DNA from 2 places in the Enterococcus sp. R12 genome. Region 2 is predicted to be linked to the other one. Evidence: riboswitches for the same ligand, from Rfam matches in the RefSeq annotation. Region 2 holds a riboswitch; the other holds the start of a gene.
The links. A riboswitch is a leader RNA that binds a small molecule or an ion and turns the genes downstream of it on or off. The one in region 2 is predicted to bind magnesium.

Region 1 (7,778 bases), 120 kb from region 2:
CCAACACATCAAGAAGCATTTGCCAGCAACGTTTGTGATCGCTGGAAATGTTGGAACGCCAGAAGCAGTTCGTGAATTGGAAAACGCTGGTGCAGATGCAACGAAAGTCGGCATTGGACCTGGGAAAGTGTGTATCACAAAAATCAAAACTGGTTTCGGGACTGGCGGCTGGCAGTTAGCAGCACTACGTTGGTGTGCCAAAGCTGCTCGCAAACCAATCATTGCAGATGGGGGCATTCGGACACACGGCGATATCGCTAAATCTGTCCGTTTCGGTGCAACAATGGTCATGATCGGTTCATTGTTTGCAGGTCATGAAGAATCACCTGGTGAAACGAAAGTAGAAAACGGTGTTGTGATGAAAGAATACTTTGGTTCTGCATCGGAATTTCAAAAAGGCGAAAAGAAAAACGTGGAAGGAAAGAAAATTTGGATTCAATACAAAGGTTCTTTGAAAGACACGTTAGTTGAAATGCAGCAAGACTTGCAGTCATCGATCTCTTATGCAGGTGGAAAAGATTTAGAATCGATTCGTAAAGTGGATTACGTAATCGTGAAAAATTCGATTTTCAATGGAGATACGATCTAAACAGGATACTAAAGAAGCGACCTTCTATTGGTCGTTTCTTTTTTTGTAAGAAGAACCATTTTGTTTTTCTGTTTTCTTCGTTATAATAGAAGCAATGAAGAGTAGAGGAGCGGGTGACCAAATGACAATCAAAGTGATGTCAGTGTTCGGTACCAGACCGGAAGCCATCAAAATGGCGCCACTAGTAAAGGAATTGGAAAACGACCCGCGTTTTGAATCGATCGTTGTGGTGACGGCGCAGCATCGAGAAATGTTGGATCAAGTATTAACGGTTTTTGAGATCGCACCAGACTATGATCTGGATATTATGACTTTAGGGCAAACCTTGACAGGGATTACCACCAAAGTTTTACTGGATCTAGAACCGATCCTGCAAAAAGAAACTCCTGATATCGTGCTGGTTCATGGGGATACGACCACCGCTTATGCAGCCGCGACGGCCGCCTTTTATCAGCAAATTCCTGTGGGTCATGTGGAAGCCGGTTTGCGCACATGGAACAAAAAATCTCCTTATCCAGAAGAAGCCAATCGTCAGTTAATCGATGTCTTAGCTGATTTTTATTTTGCGCCAACTTCCCAAAGCAAAAAAAATCTGCTGGCTGAAAACCGCAATGAGGCTGCGATTTATGTAACAGGTAATACCGCCATTGATGCGATGCGTTATACGATCTCGGAGGAATACCAGCATCCAGAACTTTCCGCAGCAGATCAAACCATGATCCTATTAACAATGCATCGTCGAGAAAACTTAGGTGCTCCGATGCAGCAGGTCTTTCGTGCTTTAGCACAGATCGCAAAGGAGAAGCCAACGATCAAAGTGGTTTTCCCTATGCACAAGAATCCCCAAGTCCGAGGGATTGCTCAGGAGATTCTTGGGGAACTAGCAAATGTTACGTTGATTGAGCCTTTAGATGTCATTGATTTTCATAACGTTGCGAATCAAAGTACCTTGATTTTGACGGATTCCGGTGGTGTCCAAGAAGAAGCGCCGTCATTAGGCGTTCCTGTTTTGGTCTTGCGAGATACAACAGAGCGCCCCGAAGGCATTGCTGCAGGTACGTTAAAACTGATCGGTACGTCTGAAGCTGCGGTTTATCAAGAAACAAAGCGACTGCTAGAAGATCCAGAAGCTTACAATGCCATGGCACATGCAGAAAATCCATACGGCGATGGGAAAGCAAGCCAGCGAATCCTGCAAATTTTAGCCGATCATTTTTCGTGAGAGCTAGAGTGAATAATAATTCTCCCAGTATAGGTGAACATAGAGAAAGAGGCAGCTGTTTGTCAAATGGCTGTCTTTTTATATACATGAAACCTGCGGGAACGCCGTTTCCATTTTTCGTTGATTGTGACAAACGAAGAAGCTTGATTAAGTGTGAGTTTCGCTTTGAAAGGATTTCTGTTCATCTGCTCGTATATAAAGGTTTATCAAGTATAAAATCACATCAGTTCTTTAACATTGTTATTTTATTGTAAGACCTTTCATTTGAAAACCTATGGAAAACTTTGAAAAAAGGGTACTTTTTTCCTTAGATGCTGTTGACATTGGTTAGGATAGCAGTTATTATGTGGGTAGTTGGAAGAAAGACTTCCGACGAACTGACATTTTATACAAATAATTGTTAGGTGAGGCTCCTATATGGACACAAGCTGCTGCCGCAAAAGCATCGAGAGATGCTTAGTTGGTAGGACAGGTCTAATCGTGAAGGTTAAACCCAAAGCAGCTGATAGCAAATTTGCTATCTACGCCCTATAGTGCTAAAGCTCTACAATGATCATGAGTTTTTTACGCATGCTTATTGGGAGCGTGCGTTTTTTTGTGTCTTTTGCGCGCGTTCCACAGTGACTTACCTAATAAAAAGAAAGGAAGATTCACATGGAATACCCCAGTCCCCAGATGAAACAGCGGAGTAGTTATCGAATCGCTAGGGGTGGCGTAAGCAACTCCTAAGTGCTAGGAGGAAAAAAGGATGTTAAAAAAACTATCGAAAGATCAAGAACTAAAATTACTTGCAAAATTGACCGAAAGAGAATTATTGATGGAGATGCGGACCTCCTTCCAAGGGTTATCGGAAGAAGATGCTGCAGAACGTTTAGCAGAGTATGGTCCAAATAAAGTCGACGCACAAAAACCAATACCCGCTTGGTTGATGATCTTAGGCGCTTTTAAAGATCCCTTTGTGTTAGTTTTAGCCCTATTAATGATTATTTCTTTTGTAACAGGCGATATTGAAGCAGTGATCGTGATGGGAATCATGATTTTAGCCAGTGTTATGATTACTTTCGTCCAAGAATACCGTTCCCAAAAAGCAAGCTTAGCGTTAAAAGAACTTATTGAAAATACTTGTTCCGTAACCAGAGATGGAATCACGAGAGAAATTCCAATGGATGAAGTCGTTCCTGGAGACATCGTCACCTTAGCAACTGGCGATATGATCCCTGCGGATGCGATCTTGATTTGGACCAAAGATTTATTTATCAATCAATCTTCATTAACAGGCGAATCAATGCCCGTTGAAAAATTTGTCGATGCTGGGATCAAAGAAAGCGATGAACAAATTTCTGCACTAGATATGCAAGATCTTGTTTTCATGGGTACCGATGTCTTAAGTGGTCAAGGAAAAGCCATTATTTTGAAAACCGGTCAAAGTACATTCTTTGGCGATATTGCTAAAAATGCGACCACGAAACGCGGCAAAACAACCTTTGAAGATGGCTTAACGAAAGTCAGCAAACTATTGTTGCGAATGGTCATGGTTCTTTTCCCAATCGTTTTACTGATCAATGGATTAACCAAGGGTGATTGGGGTGAAGCGTTGTTCTTCGCGATTGCAGTAGCAGTTGGTTTGACGCCAGAAATGCTACCAATGATCGTTACCAGTAACTTAGCCAAAGGGGCGATCTCTTTATCAAAAGAAAAAGTGATCGTCAAAGAATTGCCTTCGATTCAAAACTTAGGTGCAATGGATGTCCTATGTACCGATAAAACGGGTACGATCACCGAAGATCGTGTCGTGTTGGTGCAACATTTAAACCCGTTTGGCGTAGAAGATAAACAAGTTCTTGATATGACCTATTTAAATTCTTACTATCAAACAGGGTGGAAAAACCTGATGGATATCGCAGTGCTAAACTACTATGAAGAAGAAGGTTTGGCAGCGCCATTCAACGATGTGACAAAAATCGATGAGATTCCTTTTGACTTTTCACGTCGTCGCTTAACGGTTGTTGTCAATGCGGATGGTCATCAACTGATGGTCACAAAAGGTGCAGCTGAAGAAATGGAACAAGTCTGCAAATACGTAGAAGTTGATGGCAAAGTGATGGAATTGACTCCTCAATTGAGAGAGCAATTACGTCAAGTGAACCTGCGCTTGAATAAACAAGGGATGCGTGTGTTAACGGTTGCCGTAAAACGCGATGCCCACGCAGATGCCGTTTATTCTGTAGCAGACGAACAAGACATGATCATGATTGGCTTTATGGGCTTCTTAGATCCAGCAAAAGAAACAGCCAAAACAGCGATTGCTTCTTTACATGGTCATGGCATCAATGTCAAAGTGTTGACTGGAGATAATGCGATCGTTGCGCAAAAAGTTTGCCGAGATGTTGGTATCGATGCAGATGAATACTTATTGGGAACCGATATTGATCATCTATCAGATGAAGAGTTAGCAGCGAAAGCTGCAAAAACCAATCTGTTTGCAAAATTAAACCCAATGCAAAAATCACGAATCATTGAAACCATTCAAGCAGCAGGCCATACGGTTGGCTTTATGGGAGATGGCATCAACGATGCGCCTGCTTTACGCACGGCAGATGTTGGCATCTCGGTTGATACAGCAGCAGATATCACCAAAGATGCCAGCTCGATCATTCTATTAGAAAAAAGTTTAAATGTCCTTGATAAAGGGGTCATCGAAGGGCGCAAAGTATTTACCAATATGATGAAGTACATCAAAATGACGTTGAGTTCGAACTTCGGGAATGTCTTCTCGATCTTAGTTGCTAGTGCCTTTTTACCTTTCTTACCAATGTTGTCCATTCAATTGTTGGTTCAAAACTTGGTGTACGATATGGCACAATTGACGATTCCATGGGATAACGTAGACAAAGCAGAGTTAGAAAAACCAGTTAAATGGCAAGTAGGCGGACTATTGAAGTTTACCGTCGGCATTGGACCGGTCAGCAGCATCTTTGATATTTTGACCTTCTTTGTGATGTGGCATGTCTTCAGTGCAAATACGATCCAAGAGCAAGCCTTGTTCCAAGCAGGATGGTTTATGATCGGCTTAACGACACAAACCTTAGTCGTTCACATGATCCGAACAAGAAAATTACCATTTATCAATAGTATTGCTTCACCGGCAGTCCTGATCTCCAGCGTCCTAGCGATTGCAGTTGGCTTCTTAGTTATCTTGACGCCATTGCACACCGTCTTCGATTTTGCGGCGCTGCCATCAAGCTACTGGCCATGGTTTATTGGTATCAATTTCGCTTATTTAGTAACAGTTGAATTTGCCAAACGCATTTATATTCATGTAACGAAAGAATGGATTTAAAAAAACAGGTCGGCGTTCTTCCTATGGAGGGGAGAATTGCCGATCTGTTTCTTTTTATCCGATCTCTGTATTATTTTTTTCTCATCTTAAGAAAATTCTTTTTGATTCAAGTCGAATCCTTCACAAGTAATAAAAGGAGGTTAATGGTAAATCTGTTTAGCCAAATGATGATTGCTGTACTATTCTTAAATAAAAAAAAGAATCTGAAAAGAAAAAATTGAAGAAAGCGATTGCTTAAATGTGATTAATTTCACTAATGTTTTCTTAAGAGTTGCTACAGTGGGAATTGTTTTATTAAAAAAAATACCCTTTTCACTTGTCATTTTCGAAGTTAAATGATAATTTATAAGAGTAAATGAAATTTCGATAGTACAGATTTAAACCCTGTTACATACGAAAGTGAATTTTTATATCAGAGAGGAAAGTGTGTCAAGATGGCAAAAAAACAAAAAGCACTTGATTTCCAAGCGATTTTGGAGCAAGTCAATGCGGATTTTCCAACTTACCAAGCTTTGGACAAAGACGGGAAAATTGTAAATCAAGAGTTAGTACCAGATTTAAGTGACGACGATTTAGTTGAATTGATGACTCGTATGGTATGGTCTCGTGTATTAGACCAACGCTCAACTGCGTTAAACCGTCAAGGTCGTCTAGGTTTCTTCGCGCCAACTGCTGGACAAGAAGCAAGCCAATTAGCAAGTCAATTTGCTTTTGAAAAAGAAGACGTTCTATTACCTGGTTACCGTGATGTACCACAATTGATCCAACACGGTCTGCCATTGAAAGAAGCGTTCTTATGGTCACGTGGTCACGTTGCCGGGAACCTTTACCCAGAAGATTTAAAAGCATTGCCACCACAAATCATCATCGGTGCACAATACGTCCAAGCAGCCGGCGTTGCTTTAGGATTGAAAAAACGCAATAAGAAAAATGTTGTATTCACTTATACAGGTGATGGCGGTTCTTCACAAGGGGACTTCTATGAAGCAATCAACTTTGCAGGGGCATACCATGCAAACGCTGTATTCTACATCCAAAACAATGGTTTTGCGATCTCTACACCTCGTGAAGTACAAAGTGCGGCACCAACATTGGCACAAAAAGCAGCAGCAGCTGGGATTCCTGGTATCCAAGTTGACGGTATGGATCCATTGGCAGTGTACTATGTTTCTAAAGCAGCTCGTGAATGGGCAGCAAACGGCAACGGTCCTGTATTGATCGAAACCTTGACTTACCGTTACGGTCCACATACATTGTCTGGTGATGATCCAACCCGTTACCGTTCAAAAGACATGGACAGCGAATGGCAACAAAAAGATCCATTGGTACGTTTCCGTACTTACCTAACTGAAAAAGGACTTTGGTCTGAAGAAAAAGAAGAACAAGTCATTGAACAAACAAAAGAAGAAATCAAAGCAGCGATCGCTGAAGCTGACCGCGTGCCAAAACAAAAAGTTTCAGATTTCTTGAAAAACATGTTTGAAGTTCAACCACAAAACATTAAAGAACAAATTGCAACTTACGAAGCGAAGGAGTCGAAATAGTCATGGCACAAAAAACAATGATTCAAGCAATTACAGATGCCTTAGCTGTTGAAATGGAAAATGACAAAGAGATTTTAGTCTTTGGTGAAGATGTCGGTAAAAACGGCGGGGTTTTCCGTGCAACAGAAGGTTTACAAGAAAAATTCGGCGAAGATCGTGTCTTCGATACCCCTCTTGCTGAATCTGGTATCGGCGGCTTGGCTTTCGGTTTAGCATTAGAAGGTTTCCGTCCAGTTCCAGAAATCCAATTCTTTGGTTTCGTATTTGAAACCTTTGACGAAATCGTTGGTCAAATGGCGCGTACTCGTTACCGTATGGGTGGTACACGTAATTTACCAATCACTATTCGTTCACCATTTGGTGGCGGTGTGCACACACCAGAATTGCACTCAGATAACTTGGAAGGATTGATCGCTCAATCACCTGGTATCCGTGTCGTTATTCCATCAAACCCATATGATGCAAAAGGATTATTGATTGCTTCTATCCGCAGCAATGACCCAGTTGTTTTCTTAGAGCACATGAAACTTTACCGTTCATTCCGTGAAGAAGTGCCAGAAGAAGCATACGAAGTTCCTTTAGACAAAGCAGCAGTAACTCGTGAAGGTTCTGATGTTTCCATCATCACTTATGGTGCGATGGTTCGTGAAGCAATCAAAGCTGCTGACAACTTAGCGAAAGAAAACATCAACGCTGAAATCATCGACTTGCGTACAGTTGCTCCTCTTGATGTTGAAACGATCATCAAATCAGTTGAAAAAACTGGTCGTGTGGTTGTCGTTCAAGAAGCACAAAAACAAGCAGGTGTTGGCGCTCAAGTCGTTTCTGAAATTTCTGAACGTGCGGTTCTATCACTAGAAGCTCCAATCGGACGCGTGTCTGCACCAGATACGATCTTCCCATTCGGTCAAGCTGAAAACATTTGGTTGCCAAATGCAAAAGACATCGAAGACAAAGTGAAAGAAATCGTGAACTTTTAATAGTTGAAGAAGGGAAGAATAGAAAATGGCATTTCAATTTAAATTACCGGATATCGGTGAAGGAATTGCAGAAGGCGAAATCGTAAAATGGTTCGTCAAAGCA
Region 2 (7,778 bases):
ATTCAAAAATAAAGGTGTTGCCTATTGCCCACATTGTGACGGTCCGTTATTTGCTGGGAAAGAGGTTGCTGTCATTGGCGGCGGAAACTCTGGGATCGAAGCAGCGATCGATTTAGCTGGCATGGCAAAACACGTCTATGTTCTTGAATTTTTACCGGAACTAAAAGCGGACCTTGTGCTACAAAACCGTTTGAACACGTTAGAAAATGTGACTGTTATTACGAATGCGGCAACGAAGGAAATTGCTGGATCCGATCATGTCGAACAATTGACCTACGTTGATCGAGAAACGAATGGCGAATTCACATTAGCTGTTGAGGGTGTCTTCATCCTGATTGGCTTGATGCCGAATACCGAATGGTTAAAAGATCGCATCGTTTTAAACGAACGCAATGAGATCGTCGTAGACAAACACGGCGCAACCAATATTGAAGGGGTCTTTGCAGCAGGGGATTGTACCGATAGTGTATACAAACAGATCATCACTTCAATGGGTTCAGGTGCGACTGCGGCATTAGGTGCCTTTGATCACCTGATTCGCTCGTAAGCGCCTTGCATCATTTAAAATCAAAAAACGTCTCAGGGGCTTCTAGGAGCTGCTGAGCGTTTTTTCTTTTTGTAAGGGCAGTTTGGGTGCAGTTGACAGAAGGACAGCTTCTATATTACAATGAAAAAAACTCGTTCAAAAAAGAAAGAGGTATATTGATGAGTGTCGTAGGTATCTAATCAGCCAATTAAAACAAATAAGCAAAAACTAGACTGTTTATTTGTTGTGCCTGTAGATACCGATAAAAATCGTTATTGATGAATCAGGTGATGGGAAACTATCGCTTTTTTTGTACACTTTTTTGGACGGGGATCTGATCGGAATCCTCAGGCACAAGAAAGGATAACTCATGAAGATACCTCAAGCAACTGAATTTGAACAAATTAAAGAACAAGTAAGTAAAAAAATAATCAGCGATTACGGCAAGGCGCGCTTTGCGAATGAAAAACCAGCAGCGACGATCCACTCTGCCCAAAAACGAGTGACAGAGACCACTGAAGCGATGGCGCTATTAGCCGCTGGTCGTCAAGTGCCTTTTATGGGGCTGCAGCATGTCTTACACCATACGGAGAAAATTGAAAAAGGGTTTGTTTTGGAACCACAGGAGCTTATCGAATATGGAGACTTTTTACGGTCTTTTCGAATCATCCGTCAATTGTTCGAAAAGAATCAATCGATTGCCCCAAGATTACATCAATATGCACAAGGTTTAGAAGACTTTTCTGAAATCGCCGAAATGATTTTCCAAAAGATTCGCAATGGTCAGGTTGATAGTAATGCCAGCCGAGAATTGCGGAAAATTCGCGGTACGATCGAAAAATATGAAGCTGATCTGAAAAAAGTTTTTGCAAAGTTTTTTAAGGAAAGTCGCTATTTACAAGAAAATCGTGTCATCAAAAAGAACGACCGATATACGTTACCTGTGCGTGCTGAATTTCAACAGCAATTTAACGGAACGATCATCGAACGTTCCAATAAACGAGCGACTGTCTTTATTGAACCTGAGGCAGCTGCCCGTTTAAATGATCGATTGATCTTGGCGCAAGCAGAAGAAACAGCCGCTCAATACCAAGTGTTGTCAGAGTTGACAGGGGCGATCGCCGAACAAATGAACGCCGTGTTTGCCTGTCTTGACATTTTAGTTGTGCTGGATATTATTTTTGCTCGGGGAAAATATTGTCGAGAAATCAATGGGCAGGCGATAACTATGACTGAGGAAGAAGTTTTGCTTTTTGATCACGTCCGTCATCCTTTGCTGGGGAGTGATGCGGTTCCTCTTTCTTTAAAACTTGGCGAAGAAAACCGCTGCATGGTCATCACGGGTCCAAATGCTGGAGGCAAGACCGTCGTCTTAAAAACCGTTGGACTTGTTTGCGCCATGGCTCATTATGGCTTATTTCCAGCACACAATGGCAAAAGCACTGTTCCGTTTTTAAAAAGTCTTTGGATGGATATTGGCGATCAACAAAGTCTGGAAAATTCTTTAAGTACCTTCTCTGGACACATGTCGAACATTGCTCAGATTATGAAGAATGCTACCCGACACAGTATTGTTTTATTGGATGAAATCGGCAGCGGTACTGAGCCCAATGAAGGGGCTGCTTTGGCGATCGTCATCATGGAATCCATCTATCGCTCAGGAGCTTTAATGATCGCAACAACGCATTATGGTGAAATCAAGCAGTTTGCCGTCGATCATCAAGATTTCGAAACAGCGGCAATGGCTTTTGATGCCAAAACCTTGACACCAAAATATCGCTTGCTGACGAATGCAGTCGGTGATAGTAATGCGTTTTGGATTGCCGAGAAGATGGCGATCCCCGTTGACGTAGTCCAGACGGCCAAGGAATATTTAAAGCATAAAACCTATTCTTTTGAGAAGCAGCCTTTTGAAAAGGGGAAGAAACAACCCCCTCAACAAGAAGCCAAGATAGATCTTATTTTTCAAAAAGGAGACTTGGTCTTTTCAACAAAGCATAACCAGCGCGGACTTTTTTATGAGTATTTGGAACAAGGACAAGCGAAAATTTCAATAGAGAAACAATTTTTTGTTGTTGCCGCACGTCGCTTGCAACTCCTCACAAAGCGAGAGGTGCTCTATCCCGCAGGTTATGATCTTGATCAGCTATTCGTTGAGTTTGCGCAGCGCAAGTTTACTCGAGATATTGAACGGGGATCTAAAAAAGCGCAGAAGCAGTTACGAAAAGCAGCGCAAGAACGGCAAACCAATCGACCAGTGGATTGATAAATCAAGAAAACTTTCAATCGATAGACCAAAATCAAGCAAGCAGTCCTTTTTCAGCACCTAGAAAAAGGACTGCTTTTTTAAAATGATCGTTTTTTTAATAACGTCCTTTATCGATGCCGTTCCTTTGTTTGGATGATTATTTTGGTTGTTTTTTCTTTATAGAGCAGAAAATATTCGAAATATCTAAATTCTTTAAGAAAAGTTAAAGAAAAATAAAAATAACAGAGAATTGGTTGTATCTTTATTCGAGGAAGGGTACCATTCATATTGGATTGAAAAATAACATATAACCTTGTTAGGTGAGGCTCCTATACAAACACAAGCTATTGCGCAGAAACGTCGAAAGACGCCAATGTGTAAAACAGGAATTGTCGGATTAAGGCTTTTCATAAAATAGCTAAGAGAGCAAATGACTTTCTTTACGTTGTATAGTGCTAAAACTCGGACGATGAGATTGCTGCTAAAGTCTGACGTCCTAAGAGAAGTGAGACTTTTTTGCTTTTCTTTCTGATGGATGACGAAGCTCATAGAGCAAAATAACTGGTACCGTCTGAACACCTACTCCAAGGCAAGAGGAGTGGAAGCAATGATAGAAAAAAAGAAGATCGATTGGCTGCTGATCATAGCTTATTTGCTATTGAGCCTTATCGGTCTTTTAATGATTTATAGTGCAAGTTCATACCGTTTATTAACGAGAGATCAACCACCAGCGTCGCTATTTATCCGTCAATTGGTCTTTTTGTTACTTAGCTGGGTTCTTTTATTCATTATTCAGCGGACGCGAAGAGAGATTTTGCTTAGCAAATACTTAGCGATCGGTCTGCTAGCATTTGGGATCATTACCTTGCTCTTAGCTCGTTTGCCCTTTTTCGGTGTCTCTGTTAATGGGGCACAACGCTGGGTCTCGATCGCAGGGATTCAATTTCAACCATCAGAGATTGTGAATGTAGGGATGGTCTTGTACCTTGCTCATTACTTTCAAACTGCAAAAACCACCTTGCAGGAAATGAAACGTCCGCTTTTCGTTTTGTTTTTGTGCTGTGTGTTGATCCTGATTCAACCGAAAGTAGCCGGTGTGATGATTTTACTCTTTTTAGCATTTGTCATGATAACTACGGTACAAGTTCCCGTGAAGCTGACGGCTCTTTTATTTGGTGGCTTAGTGATCAGTCTATTCCTGGTTGCCCTGTTGATCATGTTTTTAGGTGACAATGATTTATTGCCCCACATGTTTATGCACGTATATAACCGAATTCGCTTAGTAGGCGATCCATTCTCCGACCCTTACAATCAGGGGTTCCAAATGATCCATTCTTACTATGCTTTATTTAATGGAGGGCTTACTGGTCTCGGTTTAGGAAACAGTATTACGAAAAAAGGCTTTTTACCAGTTGCGGAAACCGATTTTATTTTTTCCGTTTTAGTAGAAGAGCTTGGCTTGCTTTTCGGGATTTTTGTTATTGGCTTATTATTCGTAATCATCTTACGTTTATTTATTCGTTCCGCAGCTATTGAAAACCCTCAGATTGGGTTGATATTGCTAGGAACAAGTACATTACTTTTGTTGCAAACAAGTATCAATATAGCCAGTATTTTAGGGTTGATGCCGATGACGGGGGTACCGTTGCCATTTATCAGCTATGGTGGCTCCAGCTACTTTATTCTTTCATTTGCCTTTAGTATGTGCCTGAAATTAGAGCGAGAGGAGGGCAAACGAAATGAAGTTCCTCAAACGACATGATGCAAACTATGCCTTGCTGCTACCCGTTTTTCTGCTTTTTTTGCTAAGCATTTGGGTACAACATCAAGCTTCTGTAATGGATGGCAATGATCCTTCTGGAATCGTTTTTCGACAGATCGTTTTTTGTGTTCTATCCGCCATCGCGCTCTTCGTTACAAGTTTGATCCCAACCAATTTGCTCTTACGCTTTTCGGGTCTTTTGTATGTATTGGCACTAGGTCTGATGGCTTCTCTTCATTGGTTCTACGATCAAACGATGTTTGAGCAGACGCATACCAAACGCTGGATCAGAATCGGCGACTTTACCATTCAGCCCTCAGAGTTTATGAAAGTGGCCTTTATGCTTTTTATGGTCTATCTCACCTTAGTATATGAAAAACGAAAAGCCGAACGGACCATTAAATCTGATTTGATCTACGTCACTAAGATCTTGCTTTATAGTATACCGACATTTCTATTGATGTTTATGCAACGGGACTTTGGTACGAGTTTAGTGTTTATTGTGATGTTAGGGGCTTTATTTATTATCTCGGGTGTTCATTGGAAAATTTTGACCGTAGTGATCGGTTTGATCGCAGCCCTCGGCGCTATTTTATTGCTGCTCGTGTTTACGGAATGGGGCAATCGTGTCTTGTTTCGACTTCATTTCTCGCAGTATCAATTAGACCGAGTGCGAGCTTGGGCAGATCCCCTAGCGTACCAAGACTCTATCGCGTTCCAACAAGTTCGCAGTATGTGGGCGATTGGCTCAGGAGGCTTATTGGGAGCGCCTGACACCCATACGACAGTGTACGTGCCGGTTCGTGAATCAGATATGATTTTTACAGTTATTGGTGAAACCTATGGCTTTTTAGGAAGTACCTTAGTGATCTTCTTGTATTTTTATCTCATCTATCAAATCATCTTCGCCGCGTTAAAAACGAATAACAAGGCGTCGGTCTATATCGCCATCACGTACGTTTTTGGCTTAGTCTTTCAGATCTTTGAAAATATCGGAGCGGCGATTGGGTTGTTGCCATTAACGGGAATTCCTTTGCCATTCTTAAGCCAAGGAGGAACCTCGTTGATTGCGATCAGTATTGCGATGGGAATTATTTTCGGGTTAGAAAAATTCCCGACTAAAGCGAAGAAACGATCGTACGCATTAAAAGAAAGTAGGGGATTAACATGAGCAAGACAGCAAAACAAGGGTTGATAGGTGGACTGCTTTGTAGCTGTTTCGCATGGTTGTTTTTCCTTGTAGCATTAGAGCCGCAGTGGTTCCAAACGCTTGATACCCTGTTTTCCCACGTGCCTCAATGGCGGACGGCTACAGTAGAAGCGATTTTTGTTCCGCTTGCTAGCACGGCAACGATCGTCCCCATAGCAGCTATTCATTTTCTATTGGCAGCAATTTTGTTTCTTCGGAAGAAACGGATCGAGAGTTTTTGGTTGATGGGAAATATGATCATAATCAGTGGTGTTGGCCAAGTGATCAAGAAATTCGTTGATCGCCCAAGACCGGAGTTTGCTGATAGTATGGAACGGGCGTCCGCCAGTTTTCCAAGTGGCCATACACTATTAGCGACCACGCTAATTATTTCTCTCCTCTTTTTCTTCGCACAAACAGCGCCTGGCCAAAGAGGCAAACGTCCTATTAGCCAAAAACTAGCTATGTTGTTGGGATTGGTTTATTTACTGCTTATTATGATGAGCCGCTTGCTATTTGGGGTTCACTATCCTAGTGACTTGTTAGCGAGTATCTTGTTGGCAAGTGGAATCAGTTTTATCACATCTGCTTTTGTATTTTCGTTCAAAAAAAGTGTGCGTAGGGGGAAGTAAAATGAGTACAGCGAAAAAACTGATAATTGTCTTCTTAGTACTGTTGATGGGCATCGTATCCGCCGGAACCGCCTATGCTATTAGGGTGTATTTTCAAGTAGAGGATGTTGTGGAGTCTATCCATCGACCGATCGAAGGGCGAGAAGAGGCGGAGGTTATCGAAAACGCCGAGCCCTTAAGTCTTCTCTTGTTAGGGATCGCCAATGACTCTCGTCGCAAAACGGATTACCGGGCAAACACGATCATGGTAGCGACGTTGAATCCTGCTACACGCAAAACGACCCTCACAAGTATTCCTCGAGATGCTTATGTGGAGATCGTTGGGCAAGGCTATCAGGATAAGATCAATCATGCCCATTCATTCGGTGGCGCAAAAATGATGATCGAAACTGTCGAACAATACTTGGATATACCGATTCATCATTATTTCTCCTTAAACATGGATGGGATGGCAGATCTTGTCGATGCGATTGGTGGAATCACGGTTGAAAATGAGTTTGCTTTTACGGCAGAAAAAATCGATTACCCAGAGGGGACGCTCGAATTAGATGGCTGGGAGGCACTTCAATATACTCGTATGCGCAAAGATGACCCCGAAGGTGACTATGGACGCCAACGTCGTCAGCGAGAAGTGACAGAGATTTTGGCGAATGAATTAGTTTCTCTATCAAGCGTGATGCGGATTCAGGATCTGTTAACGATTATTGGGGAAAATGGTGAAACAGATTTAACGTTTTCTCAGATGAGTCAACTATTCACCCAATATCAATCGGCACTCGTTACTGTCGAATCTTACCAAATGGCGGGTACTGGGTTCACTGGCGATGGCTTTAGAGGTGAATACGGTATCTCTTATCAAGAAGTGTCGCCTGAAGAACAACAAGCGACGAGTCAGCGTTTAAAAAGCGAATTAATGCTTGATTAAGTAAGCCTTGGGTTTAATTAGTAATAACACCACTTACTCTTTGTTCCTCTAGTAAATCGTGATTAGAGTTGACAGCTGCTTTTCCTCAGGATACTCTTTAGTCAAGCAAAGCAATTCGGCTTGAAGGGTAGCAAGAGCCTGTTCGGAGAAGGACTGTTAACTCTTTATTTGTTGCTATATCGTTTGGTTAAAAGTTACAAGGGGGAAAAGAATGACTGTCATCTTTAAAGATCAATTACCAGCGGATTCAAATCAGATTCTCGCTTTATATAAATGTGTTGGCTGGGTCGCCTATACGAAAGAGCCAGAGCGACTATTAAACGGCCTAGCTCAGTCACAGGTGATCACTGCCTATGTTGAAGAGCAGCTAGTCGGACTTATTCGATGTATAACCGATGGACAAACTATTCTTTATATTCAGGATCTGTTAGTAGCGCCAGCGTTCCAACGTCAAAAAATTGGCCAGCGATTGCTCAAAAAAATGCTGGCGAGATAT

Region 1: linked by a shared signal. The riboswitch ahead of mgtA (magnesium-translocating P-type ATPase) and the one ahead of ACTW1R_RS09025 (FtsW/RodA/SpoVE family cell cycle protein) in region 2 are both predicted to bind magnesium.

The regions. Positions count from the first base shown of each region.
Region 1 covers NZ_CM176874.1:2,065,206-2,072,983, reverse strand. Annotated here, with positions in the region: gene guaC (GMP reductase) at 1-589, shown strand, start outside; gene wecB (non-hydrolyzing UDP-N-acetylglucosamine 2-epimerase) at 711-1,811, shown strand; M-box (ykoK) riboswitch at 2,201-2,372, shown strand; gene mgtA (magnesium-translocating P-type ATPase) at 2,560-5,151, shown strand; gene pdhA (pyruvate dehydrogenase (acetyl-transferring) E1 component subunit alpha) at 5,586-6,695, shown strand; gene ACTW1R_RS09560 (alpha-ketoacid dehydrogenase subunit beta) at 6,698-7,675, shown strand; gene ACTW1R_RS09555 (dihydrolipoyllysine-residue acetyltransferase) at 7,701-7,778, shown strand, end outside.
Region 2 covers NZ_CM176874.1:1,945,496-1,953,273, reverse strand. Annotated here, with positions in the region: gene ahpF (alkyl hydroperoxide reductase subunit F) at 1-547, shown strand, start outside; gene ACTW1R_RS09030 (endonuclease MutS2) at 897-2,792, shown strand; M-box (ykoK) riboswitch at 3,080-3,255, shown strand; gene ACTW1R_RS09025 (FtsW/RodA/SpoVE family cell cycle protein) at 3,382-4,536, shown strand; gene ACTW1R_RS09020 (FtsW/RodA/SpoVE family cell cycle protein) at 4,514-5,707, shown strand; gene ACTW1R_RS09015 (phosphatase PAP2 family protein) at 5,704-6,357, shown strand; gene ACTW1R_RS09010 (LCP family glycopolymer transferase) at 6,359-7,282, shown strand; gene ACTW1R_RS09005 (GNAT family N-acetyltransferase) at 7,494-7,778, shown strand, end outside.